2 regions of the Pontibacter sp. YIM B11418 genome follow, and region 2 is predicted to be linked to the other one. Evidence: riboswitches for the same ligand, from Rfam matches in the RefSeq annotation. Region 2 holds a riboswitch; the other holds the start of a gene.

Evidence for each region. A riboswitch is a leader RNA that binds a small molecule or an ion and turns the genes downstream of it on or off. The one in region 2 is predicted to bind S-adenosylmethionine.
Region 1: another riboswitch for S-adenosylmethionine. It lies ahead of metH (methionine synthase); the one in region 2 lies ahead of AC4QZR_RS13615 (O-acetylhomoserine aminocarboxypropyltransferase/cysteine synthase family protein).

The regions. Positions count from the first base shown of each region.
Region 1 is NZ_JCAEMH010000007.1:248,319-254,179, forward strand. Features, by position in the region: gene AC4QZR_RS17880 (ribonucleoside-diphosphate reductase small subunit) at 282-1,241, opposite strand; gene rplU (50S ribosomal protein L21) at 1,890-2,198, shown strand; gene rpmA (50S ribosomal protein L27) at 2,270-2,539, shown strand; gene AC4QZR_RS17895 (hypothetical protein) at 2,613-3,245, opposite strand; SAM riboswitch class I at 3,634-3,743, shown strand; gene metH (methionine synthase) at 3,814-5,861, shown strand, end outside.
Region 2 is NZ_JCAEMH010000005.1:181,247-187,107, forward strand. Features, by position in the region: gene AC4QZR_RS13605 (homoserine dehydrogenase) at 1-99, opposite strand, end outside; gene AC4QZR_RS13610 (homoserine O-acetyltransferase family protein) at 80-1,138, opposite strand; gene AC4QZR_RS13615 (O-acetylhomoserine aminocarboxypropyltransferase/cysteine synthase family protein) at 1,138-2,472, opposite strand; SAM riboswitch class I at 2,764-2,866, opposite strand; gene AC4QZR_RS13620 (SDR family oxidoreductase) at 3,123-4,607, shown strand; gene AC4QZR_RS13625 (phosphoribosylaminoimidazolesuccinocarboxamide synthase) at 4,785-5,732, shown strand; gene AC4QZR_RS13630 (STAS domain-containing protein) at 5,788-5,861, shown strand, end outside.

The DNA of each region.
Region 1 (5,861 bases), on a different contig from region 2:
CGATGCAGCGGGATGATACATGCTAATATTTTCATAGGGAAATACGTGTATATATACGCAATCCGTTGAAATACTATAGTTTAAAAGCTAAAGCCAATTGCTTTCACAAATTTGGAGGCGGATGCTCCGTCTGGCGACCTTTGCCAGGTATAAGGTCCGGTGTTGCAAGCATTGGCGCGGTCGGCTATACCTGTATCCGGAGGGTATAAGGTAATCTAGGAAGCGGCCGGACAAAAGCCCGGCGCTCTTTATCTCCTAAACTTACAAAGTAATTTCGTTGGTTAAAAGTCTTCGTCGAGCGAAAAAACATTTTTGTCTTTGTCGCCCATTACACCGGCTTTCTGGTACTCGCCCACGCGCTTCTCGAAGAAGTTGGTCTTGCCCTGCAGCGAGATCATCTCCATGAAGTCGAACGGGTTGGTGGCGTTGTAGATCTTGTTGCAACCCAGGGATACGAGCAGGCGGTCGGCCACAAACTCAATGTACTGGCTCATCAGCTTGGCGTTCATCCCGATCAGGTCAACCGGTAATGCGTCTGTCACAAACTCCTTCTCAAATTCCACGGCATCGCGGATGATCTCGTGCACACGGCTCTCAGGCAGCTTTTCGTTCAGCATAGAATAGAGCAGGCAGGCGAAGTCGCAATGCAGGCCCTCGTCGCGGGAGATCAATTCGTTTGAGAAGGTTAGACCCGGCATCAGGCCACGCTTCTTGAGCCAGAAGATAGAGCAGAAAGAACCGGAAAAGAAAATGCCTTCCACAGCCGCAAAAGCAATCAGGCGCTCCGTGAAGTTCTCGCTGTTGATCCACTTCAAGGCCCACTCACCTTTTTTCTTCACGCATGGCACCGTCTCCAATGCATTGAACAGGTAGTCTTTCTCAGACTGCTTCTTAATATAGGTATCGATTAGCAGGGAATAAGTCTCGGCGTGGATGTTCTCCATCATGATCTGGAAACCATAGAAGCAGCGGGCCTCCGGCAACTGCACTTCCTGCATGAAGTTAATAGCCAGGTTTTCGTTTACGATGCCGTCGGAGGCGGCGAAGAATGCCAGTACGTGGCTGATGAAATGGCGCTCGCCGTCGTTCAGGTTCTCCCAGTCCTTCTGGTCCTGCGACAGGTCGATCTCCTCGGCAGTCCAGAAGCTGGCTTCTGCCTTTTTATACATCTGCCACACCTCGTCGTGCTGTATCGGGAATAAAACAAAGCGATTTGGGTTTTCTTGTAGTATTGGCTCCATGCTCGTAAACTTTAATGTTTTTTAAACTAACAGCAACACTTCGTTGCTGCTTTATCAAATGTCAAACTCAACAGACGGTACACCATGTGGTGCATGCACTTGAGATAACAGGATTTCAAATATAGGGATAAGAACTTGAATTGGCGGGCTAAAGTTGTTCAATTTATTAACACTTTGTTAAGTGATTGATTGTCTGAAAATTGGGTCGAAATCAACAGTCTTGTTAACATGATATTGTTAACATATGTAATTGTTAAAATATAGTAAATAAAATATTAATTCATTGTTAAGTGAATAAAAGTACAACCTCATAGTGCTTGGTTAGGTGTAAAAGATGTTTTTGAAGGGATAAAATCCAAAAGACTGCCCTTTGGAGTGTTTCCCGGAAGATGAATTCCTGTAGCATCTCTTCGGGCTCTGTGGAAAACACGATTTCCGGAGGAAGCTGTCAAGGTGCTGCGGACTAGCGTGTTATGCTCGTTTTTGAGAGGTGCAAAATTATGAAGCAGAGATTTCAACAGCGTTATCCACATAGTTGTGGAGAGGATCTGGGAAAACAGAAAGAATTAGAAAACAATGATTTGCATATTAACTTTAAGTCCGCTAATTTTGCAGACTTAAATTTTTTTAAAACATACATTGAAGCTGATGTACGCAATTGTAGAAATCGCAGGTCAACAGACCAAAGTAGAGAGCGGTAAGTTCATCTACGCTAACAAGCTTTCCGGCAATGATGGTGACGCCGTTGAGTTCGCCAATGTTCTTCTTACTGATGATAATGGCACTATTACTTTAGGTGCTCCTTTCGTTAGCGGTGTTAAAGTGGTTGGTAAAATCCTTGGCAACGTGAAAGGCGACAAAGTGATCGTTTTCAAAAAGAAGAGAAGAAAAGGCTATCGTAAGAAAAATGGTCACCGCCAGCACTATACGAAAGTCCTGATCGAGAGCATTGGATAAGCAGTAAGAGGAAATTAATCGTAAAATCTTTCAGGCATGGTTCGTCCGCCTGAACTAAATAGTAAAAGAAAATGGCACACAAAAAAGGAGCTGGTAGTTCTAATAACGGCCGCGAGTCTCACTCAAAACGACTTGGTGTTAAGATTTACGGTGGTCAGGACATCATCGCCGGCAACATCATTGTAAGACAAAGGGGTACTTCACACCACCCAGGCAACAACGTGGGTATGGGCAAAGACCATACACTGTTCGCTATGACTGACGGTGTAGTTCAATTCAAAAAAGGCGTTAAGAACCGTTCATACGTTTCTGTAATTCCTAAGGTAGAAGCAGAAGCGTAAGCTTTACGGCCTATGCCGCCACTTTAGAGTGGCAAAACAAAAAAGGGATGCCATCGCATCCCTTTTTTGTTTTCTAGGCTTTTTGCTTCGGGGCAGGTATGGCTTCAGGTATAGCCGGGGAAACTTTCTCCTCCTTTCCTACCCGGCCACCCCTCCAGTAGGTATAGAGCCCGGCAGCTATACCTGCCACACAAAGTACATAGGCTGCAGTCAGGCTTTGGAAGGAAAGCGGTATACTGCTCAGCACCAAACCAAGGCCGGCAAGCCAGATCAAACCATAGCATAAGGGTGCGTGCACGGAGGGTGTGTAATTTGTCCTGAATCCGAGCAGGTGCAGGAGTTTGGGCGCTTCCGCTGCCAGCAGCACCATGTTTAGCAACAGGAAGAAAGCAAGCACATAGGGCGTGCCTTTCCAGTTCTGCGATATGGTAACCAGCAGGATATTGAGCAGCATAGGGAGCAGGGCAATGGCACCCAGCGTGCGGTAGCGGAGCGTGAGCAACATAAACCCGACCACGATCTGGGAGTAGGCGATGAAGCGGGCAAAGAGCCCCAGGCCGAACTCCGCCAGTTTCTCTTCCAACCAGACCGGCCCGATCAGGCCCGGGAACTTGTGCTCATAAAAGATCTTGGCCATACCTGCCGTGAAGAAGATGAGCCCCAGGAGAACGCTTATGCCGTTGAGCATGAATGTTTTGTAGTTCATGTGTATACCTGCCATGATGTTCTAAGCTGTTAAGGTATAGCCTTTTATAAATCCATCACGAAGAATTATACCAACCGGCTAATTATATAGACGATTGAGCTATACCTAAATTGAGATTAATGCGGCCTTCCGGAGCAAATAACTCAATATCAAAGTTTTATTCAGAAAAGGGCAACATGCCCGCAGTGTCTCCGTATACCTAAATAGAAAGAGTTATAGAGTGAAAACAATTAAACTCTTTTAGGAAAGGGATACTTATGGTATCCCTTTCTGTTTTTATACCTTTTTTCCGCAGTCCTTCGCCCTGTTTCCGCACTCCTTCCCACTATCTTCCTATTCTTTGGCAACAAAAATTCGCCTTTTGCGGATAAGTATGTATCTTTACAGCTTCTTATCAAGAAAGACCGAGGGACAGGGCCCTATGACGTCTTAGCAACCTTGTACCAGCCTGGTGCTAATTCCCTTCTCAGCTATACCTTGGCCGGGAAAAGATAAGAGAGTATACCTGCCTTTGGGTGTCCTTCTTGATAAGCGCATTTGTAGTCTTAACCAAGAGGGGAGCACCAACATGACCAAATCACATCCGATCTATACCTTGCTGCAGGAGCGCGTGCTCGTGCTCGACGGCGCCATGGGCACCATGATCCAGCGTTACCAGCTCTCCGAAGCCGATTTCCGTGGCGAGCGTTTTAAGGATCATCCGTCTGACCTGAAGGGCAACAACGACCTGCTCTCCATCACACGTCCGGATATTATTAGGGCTATTCATGCCGAGTACCTCGAGGCCGGTGCCGATATTATCGAGACCAATACCTTCAGTGGTACCAGCATCGCGATGGCCGATTATGGATTGGAGCATGTGGTGTACGAGATGAACTACGAGTCGGCAAAGATAGCCCGTGAGGCGGCCGATGAGGTAGAAACCAAAGATCCGGCGCACAAGCGTTTCGTAGCAGGCGCCATTGGCCCGACCAACCGCACGGCCTCTCTCTCTCCGGATGTCAACAACCCCGGTTTCCGCGCCATCACATTCGACCAACTGGTGGAAGCTTACTACGAGCAGGTACGCGGACTAGTAGACGGCGGAGCTGATTTACTGTTGGTAGAAACCGTATTTGACACCCTGAATTGCAAAGCGGCACTTTTCGCTATACAAGAGCACGTAAATAACGGCGGCAAAGAACTCCCCATCATGGTATCCGGCACTATTACCGATGCCAGCGGCCGTACCTTGTCCGGGCAGACAGTAGAAGCTTTCTGGAACTCGATTTCGCATGCGCCGATCCTGAGCGTGGGCTTTAACTGTGCGCTCGGTGCTCGTCAGCTCAAAACACACATCCAGGAGCTGTCGCGTATTTCGGACTGTTTCATCAGCGCTTACCCGAATGCCGGTCTGCCCAACGCCTTTGGCGGCTACGATGAAACGGCTCAGCAAATGGGCGCTATCGTGGAAGAGTACCTGAAAGAAGGGCTGGTGAACGTACTGGGTGGTTGTTGTGGCACCACGCCAATCCACACCAAAGTAATTGCAGACCTGGTGCGCAGGTATAAACCGCACGTTCCCACTCCCGTAGCCCCGCTCCCCCGCTACAGCGGCCTCGAGCCTCTCACCATAACCTCCGATACCCTTTTCGTGAATGTTGGCGAACGCACCAACGTGACCGGCTCCAAAAAATTCTCCCGCCTCATTGTTGACGGTAAGTTCGAAGAAGCCCTCTCGGTGGCCCGTCAGCAGGTAGAAGGCGGTGCCCAGATCATTGACGTGAACATGGACGAAGGTATGCTCGATTCGGAGCAGGCCATGGCCGATTTTCTTAACCTGATCGCCTCCGAGCCCGACGTTGCTAAACTGCCGATCATGATCGATTCCTCTAAATGGAGTGTAATTGAGTCCGGCCTGAAGCGAACGCAAGGCAAATCGATCGTTAACTCCATCTCTTTAAAAGAAGGCGAAGAAGAGTTTATCAGACTCGCCCGCAGAGTGCGCCAGTACGGTGCCGCCGTGGTGGTCATGGCTTTTGACGAAACAGGCCAGGCCGATACGCTGGAGCGTCGCATTGAAATCTGCGAACGCTCCTATAGCATCCTGACTGAAGAAGTTGGCTTCCCGCCACAAGACATTATTTTCGACCCGAACATCCTGGCCATCGCCACAGGTATAGAAGAGCACAACAACTACGCAGTAGATTATATTGAGGCGGTGAAGTGGATCAAAGCCAATCTGCCGCATGCGCAGGTGAGCGGTGGCGTGAGCAATTTATCCTTCTCTTTCCGGGGCAATGACGTGGTGCGGGAGGCGATGCATACCGTGTTCCTGTACCATGCCGTGCAGGCAGGTATGGACATGGGCATCGTGAATGCAGGTATGCTGGGCGTATACAGCGAAATTCCGGCTGAACTGCGTGACCTGATCGAAGACGTGATCTTCAACCGCCACCCGGACGCTACCGAAAAGCTGGTTACTTACGCAGAGACTATCAAAGGCAAAGGCAAAACAGCCGTCGCCGCTGATAATTCCTGGCGCGAGGCGCCGGTGGAGGAGCGCCTGAAGCATGCGCTGGTAAAAGGCATCGTAGACTTTATCGACGAAGACACCGAAGAGGCGCGGCAGCAGGC
Region 2 (5,861 bases):
GCCACGGTGCCGGTTCGCTTCCACCACATCATACAATCCCTGCCCAACGCAGCCAAAGCCGATCAGTCCGATGCGTTTTTTAAACTTCTGTATTTTCATAGTGAATGTGCTTTACTGTTTCTGTTTCATAAAATTCCCGGATGGCCTGCGTGAGCTGTGCCGTTTCCACCAAAAAACCGTCGTGCCCGTAGCCGGAGTGGAGGAGTGCGAAGCGGGAGCCCGGCACTAGCCGGTTTAGTTGCGCCTGCTCTTCTATCGGAAAGAGCAGGTCAGTGTCCACCCCGACAAAAAGCGCTTTGGCCTGAAGTCGACCCAAGGCCTTCTCGACTCCTCCCCTGTCGCGGCCAATGTTATGCGAGTCCATGGCTTTGGAGAGGAGCCAGTAGGTATAGGCATTGAAGCGACTGGCCAGTTTTTCACCTTGATATACCTGGTAAGAGGCCGCCCTGAAATCGTCGGTGATGCTGTTGCCCGGCTCCTGCTGACTCTCTTCGTAGCAGGTATAGTGCCTGTAAGAAAGCATGGCGATGGCACGGGCCGTTTTGAGTCCCGCTATACCTGCTTCCCGTGTATTGGTCGCCCAGGTTGGGTCCTGCCGGATGGCCATGCGCTGGCTTTCATTGAAGGCGATGCCCCAGGCCGAATGCCGCGCATTGGAGGCTACCTGGATCAGATTTTGGAAAACCTCCGGCTGTAAAATGGCCCACTCCAGTGCCTGCTGCCCGCCCAGCGAGCCGCCTAGCAAGGTATGCACCTGTGCTATACCTAAGTCCTGCCGCAGCAGATCGAAGGCCCGCACAATGTCGCGGTTGGTCAGTTGCGGGAAGCTGTGGTAGTAGGGTTGCAGCGTTTCCGGATTAACTGCAAGTGGTCCCGTGGATCCATAGGAGCCACCCAAGGTGTTCGCACAAACCACAAACCAGTCCACCGGGTCGTATAGTTTTCCCTCGCCAAATAATTCGCCCCACCAGTCAGTGAAGTCCGAGCTGCCCGTGAGGGCGTGGCATACCCACACCACATTGCTTTTTTCTCTGTTGAGTTGTCCATAGGTTGTATAGGCCAGTTGGAAGCCGGGAAGCGAGGCTCCCGACTCCAACTGAAACTGTTTCTGGTAATGAAAATTTAATTGTTCAGGCATTATGCTTCGTTCAAAACGGCTTGGTTGTTCTGCTGACCTACCTTAGCGAAAGCCTGTTCCAAGTCAGCGATTATATCATCAAGGTGCTCTATACCTGCGGACAGGCGCAGTAGCGTTGGCGTTACACCCGCACTCTGCTGCTCCTGCTCCGAAAGTTGCTGGTGGGTAGTAGAGGCCGGGTGTATGATCAGGGTTTTGGCATCGCCCAGGTTGGCCAGGTGACTGATCAGTTGCAGGCTGTTCACAAAAACTTCCGTCTGCTTTTTGTCCCCTTTCAGGTTAAAGGAGAGCACGCCGCCATACCCTCTTTTCAGGTACTTCTTGGCCAGGCCGTGGTACTTGCTGGAAGGCAGTCCCGGGTAGTTCACGCTTTCTACCTGCTCGTGCTGCTCCAGCCACTCGGCCAGCGCCTGCGCATTCTGCACGGTGCGGTCCACCCGCAGTGAGAGTGTCTCCAGACCTTGCAGCAGCAGGAAAGAGTTGAAAGGACTAAGCGCCGGACCAAAATCTCGCAAGCCCTCTACTCGTGCCCTGGTGGCAAAGGCGATGTTGCCAAATGGCCCGTCAGCGCCGAATACCTCCCAGAAGTTGAGTCCATGATAGCCTTCTGACGGCTCCGAGAACTGCGGAAATTTGCCGTTGCCCCAGTTAAAGTTGCCGCCGTCCACGATCACGCCGCCAATGCTGGTGCCATGCCCGCCGATCCACTTGGTTGCCGACTCTACTACCACGTTAGCACCGTGCTCAATTGGTCTGAACAGGTAGCCACCTGCCCCAAAAGTATTATCCACTACCAGCGGAATATTGTTTGCTTTGGCCACTGCAGCGATGGCCTCAAAGTCAGGAATGTTGAAGCGAGGGTTGCCGATCGTTTCCACGTAGATCGCTTTCGTGTTTTCGTTGATCAATTGCGCAAAGCTTTCCGGTTCGTCGCTTTCGGCAAAGCGCACCTCTATACCTAACCGCTTAAAGGATACCTTGAATTGGTTGTAAGTACCGCCGTAAAGGAAGCTGGAGGATACGAAATTGTCGCCGGCCTGCAGGATGTTGTTTAGCGCAATGAATTGCGCTGCTTGTCCCGAGGCCACGGCCACTGCCGCCACACCGCCTTCCAAAGCGGCAATGCGCTTCTCAAACACATCGGTGGTCGGGTTCATGATGCGGGTATAGATGTTACCGAACTCCTTCAGCGCAAACAGATTGGCTCCGTGCTCGGCGTCTTTGAAAACGTAGGAAGAAGTCTGGTAAATGGGCACAGCGCGGGAACGGGTGGTTGGGTCGATTTCCTGGCCGGCGTGTAATTGAAGCGTTTCGAAATGAAGTGTATTAGGCATAGTCGTGCTGTTTAAAATTTTGAAAAATATAGAATAGATTAGCTTGTTTTAAGACAAGAAGAATGAAATGGCTACAGTCGGACGCTCACAGGATCTACCTGAGGCACGACGGCATTGCAGCAAAAAGTTTGGGGGTTGGTCGCGCTAGCAACAGCAGCAGCAACACATGCACATTCGGCTACAGCAGGTAGTAGCACAGGTATAGGCATGCGAAAGAACCGGGCTTTGAGCTGCCAGTGTAAAAAATAAAAGAAGTTGTGTTGGCTTGGTTCCCTTTTCCATAACGTTATCAATTTATATACATCCGGACTTCCGGAATCAGGAATTAGCACCTTGCTCGGGGCTGGTTGCTAGCGCTTCACAGAGCCTGTCTCTCCGCGCTTCTTTATAAATCGATACCCACAAGGGATATCAGACTTGATGATGCAAAGCTAGAGCAGCATTTTAAATAATCCAAATAATTATTTAAAATAATTGCAAGTTCCTCTAATAAATCAATTTCACACATCTGCCTATCAGCAACTTACATACTGTATAATACAAACCATTTATACCTGTTGATTTACTATCTTTGAATAAGTATAATTGCTTTCTCATAACAATACGAAGCTATACCTGTTGTGCAGGTATAAAATACCTGACAAACCCTGATGAAGATACTCCTGACCGGCGCAAACGGCTACATTGGCAAACGACTCCTGCCTGTGCTGATAGAGGCACAACACGAGGTCGTTTGCCTTGTCCGGGACCCGCGTCGCTTCGAGTTGCCTGAGAGTCTGCAGGATAAAGTACAGGTGGTAAAAGGAGATCTGCTCAAGCCGGAAAGTTTGCAGGATTTACCCCGTAACATAGACGCCGCCTACTACCTGGTGCACTCCATGGGCTCCGGCTCCGCAGACTTTGGGGAGGCCGAGAAAGCTTCTGCTTTGAACTTCGTCAACTACCTTGATACAACTAGTGCCAAGCAGGTGATCTACCTCAGCGGCATTGCCAACGACGCGCATTTGTCGAAGCACCTGACCTCACGCCGGCAGGTGGAGGACGTGCTCGCCCAGGGCAAAGCGAGGCTAACAGTACTCCGCGCCGCGATTATCATCGGTTCGGGCAGCGCTTCTTTCGAGATCATCCGTGACCTGGTGGAGAAGCTTCCGGTAATGGTAACACCCCGCTGGCTCAACTCCCGCTGTCAGCCCATTGCCATACGCGATGTCATGTTTTACCTGATTGAGGTGCTCGGCCGCACCGACTGTTATGACAGGCGTTTCGAGATTGGCGGGCCTGATGTGCTCACCTACAAGCAAATGCTGTTGCAACTGGCTAAAGTCCGAAACCTGAAACGACGCATCTATACCTTGCCAGTGCTCACACCCAAGCTTTCTTCTTACTGGTTGTACTTTGTCACGAGCACCAATTACACATTAGCCCGCAGCCTAGTGGAGAGTCTGCGCAACGATGCGGTGGTGAAAGACAGCAGCATACAGCAGTTGATCCCGCACAAGTGCCTGAGCTACGAGAGTGCTCTCAATCTGGCTTTTACCAAGATGGAACAGAACATGGTAGTCTCGAGCTGGAAGGATGCACTGGTGAGTGGCAATATGCAACTCGATTTTATGGATTTTGTACAAATACCAGAACACGGCGTGCTCACCGACCGGCAGCGTATGCGCTTCGACAGAGCCCCTGAGGAGGTGATGGATAACATTTTGCGTATCGGCGGTGAGCGTGGTTGGTACAAGACTGATTTCCTGTGGGAGCTACGTGGCCTGCTCGACAAAATGGTGGGCGGCGTTGGCTTGCAGCGCGGCCGAAGACACCCAATCGACGTAAAGACCGGCGATTCGATCGATTTCTGGCGCGTGCTGGCTGTGGATTACAAGGTTGGCCGTCTGTTGCTTTATGCTGAAATGAAACTTCCCGGCGAGGCTTGGCTGCAGTTCAGAATAAGCCGCGAGGCCGATGGCAACTACCTGGAACAACTGGCCGCTTTCCGCCCGGATGGGTTGGCTGGTAGGCTATACTGGTATGCCATGCTCCCTTTCCATTTTGTTATTTTTAAAGGAATGGCGCACAACATCATTCATTACCAGGAACCGCTTATTGACAAATTATCACCGCCAACACAACATTCTCGATAATGTACAAACAATAGATTTCATAATATAAAACTATCACTATACTTAAGAGTATATAGCAGTGTCTTTACTCAGATGCTTACCTCTTCTGCGCAGGCATTTTACATTTATACCTATACCTTATCACGCTCACCGAGAAAAAATATTTTAACTTTGCCTTTCTCAAACCTAACAGACCTAATGGAGGCCATAAAAGAAACGAATTTCTCCTTCGCCGGGCAGACCGGTTTTTACAGAGGCAAAGTACGCGACGTTTATTATTTTGAAAACCGACTAGCCGTTTTAGCAACAGACCGTATTTCGGCTTTCGATGTGGTGCTGCCAAGAGCTATACCTTATAAAGGTCAGGTATTGAACCAAATAGCGAGCATCAATCTGAAAGCTACTTCGGACCTGGTGCCGAACTGGGTGCTATCGACGCCAGACCCGAACGTGACCATTGGCTACCGCTGCGAACCTTACAAAGTAGAGATGGTGATCAGAGGATACCTGGCCGGGCACGCCTGGCGCGAGTACAAAGAAGGCAAACGCAGTGTGTGCGGTGTGGCGCTTCCTGAAGGCCTCCGTGAGAACGACAGACTGCCAGAGCCGATCATCACCCCGACCACCAAAGCTGACGAAGGACATGACGAAGACATCTCGCGCGAAGAAATTATAGCAAAAGGCATTGTATCTGAGCAAGAATATATTAAATTAGAAGCTTATACCCGGGCACTCTTCGCGAGAGGCACGGAACTGGCCGCGCAGCGCGGACTGATACTGGTGGATACCAAGTATGAGTTCGGCAATTACAATGGCGGGGTATACCTGATTGACGAGATCCACACGCCGGACTCTTCGCGCTACTTCTATCTGGAAGGGTACGAGGCGCGCCAGCAGAACGGCGAATCGCAGAAGCAACTGTCGAAAGAGTTTGTGCGTCAGTGGCTGATCGAGAACAATTTTCAGGGAAAAGAAGGGCAAACCGTGCCTGAAATGACCGACGAAGTGGTGCATAGTATTTCGGACCGCTACATTGAGCTTTACGAGGTTTTCACGGGGCAGCCGTTTCACAAAGAAAGTTACGATAATGTGCTCTCACGCATGGAGAATCAGATCGTAGAAAACATTTTTAACGAGAAAAATTAGAATTATTAACGTGGATTTTGGTACATTCGCGTTTAAATCCTTTACTGGTAGATCTATGAAGTACACGATTGATAAGAAAGAAAACTACACGATTATCACGATAGACGAGAAGAAACTTGATACTTCAAT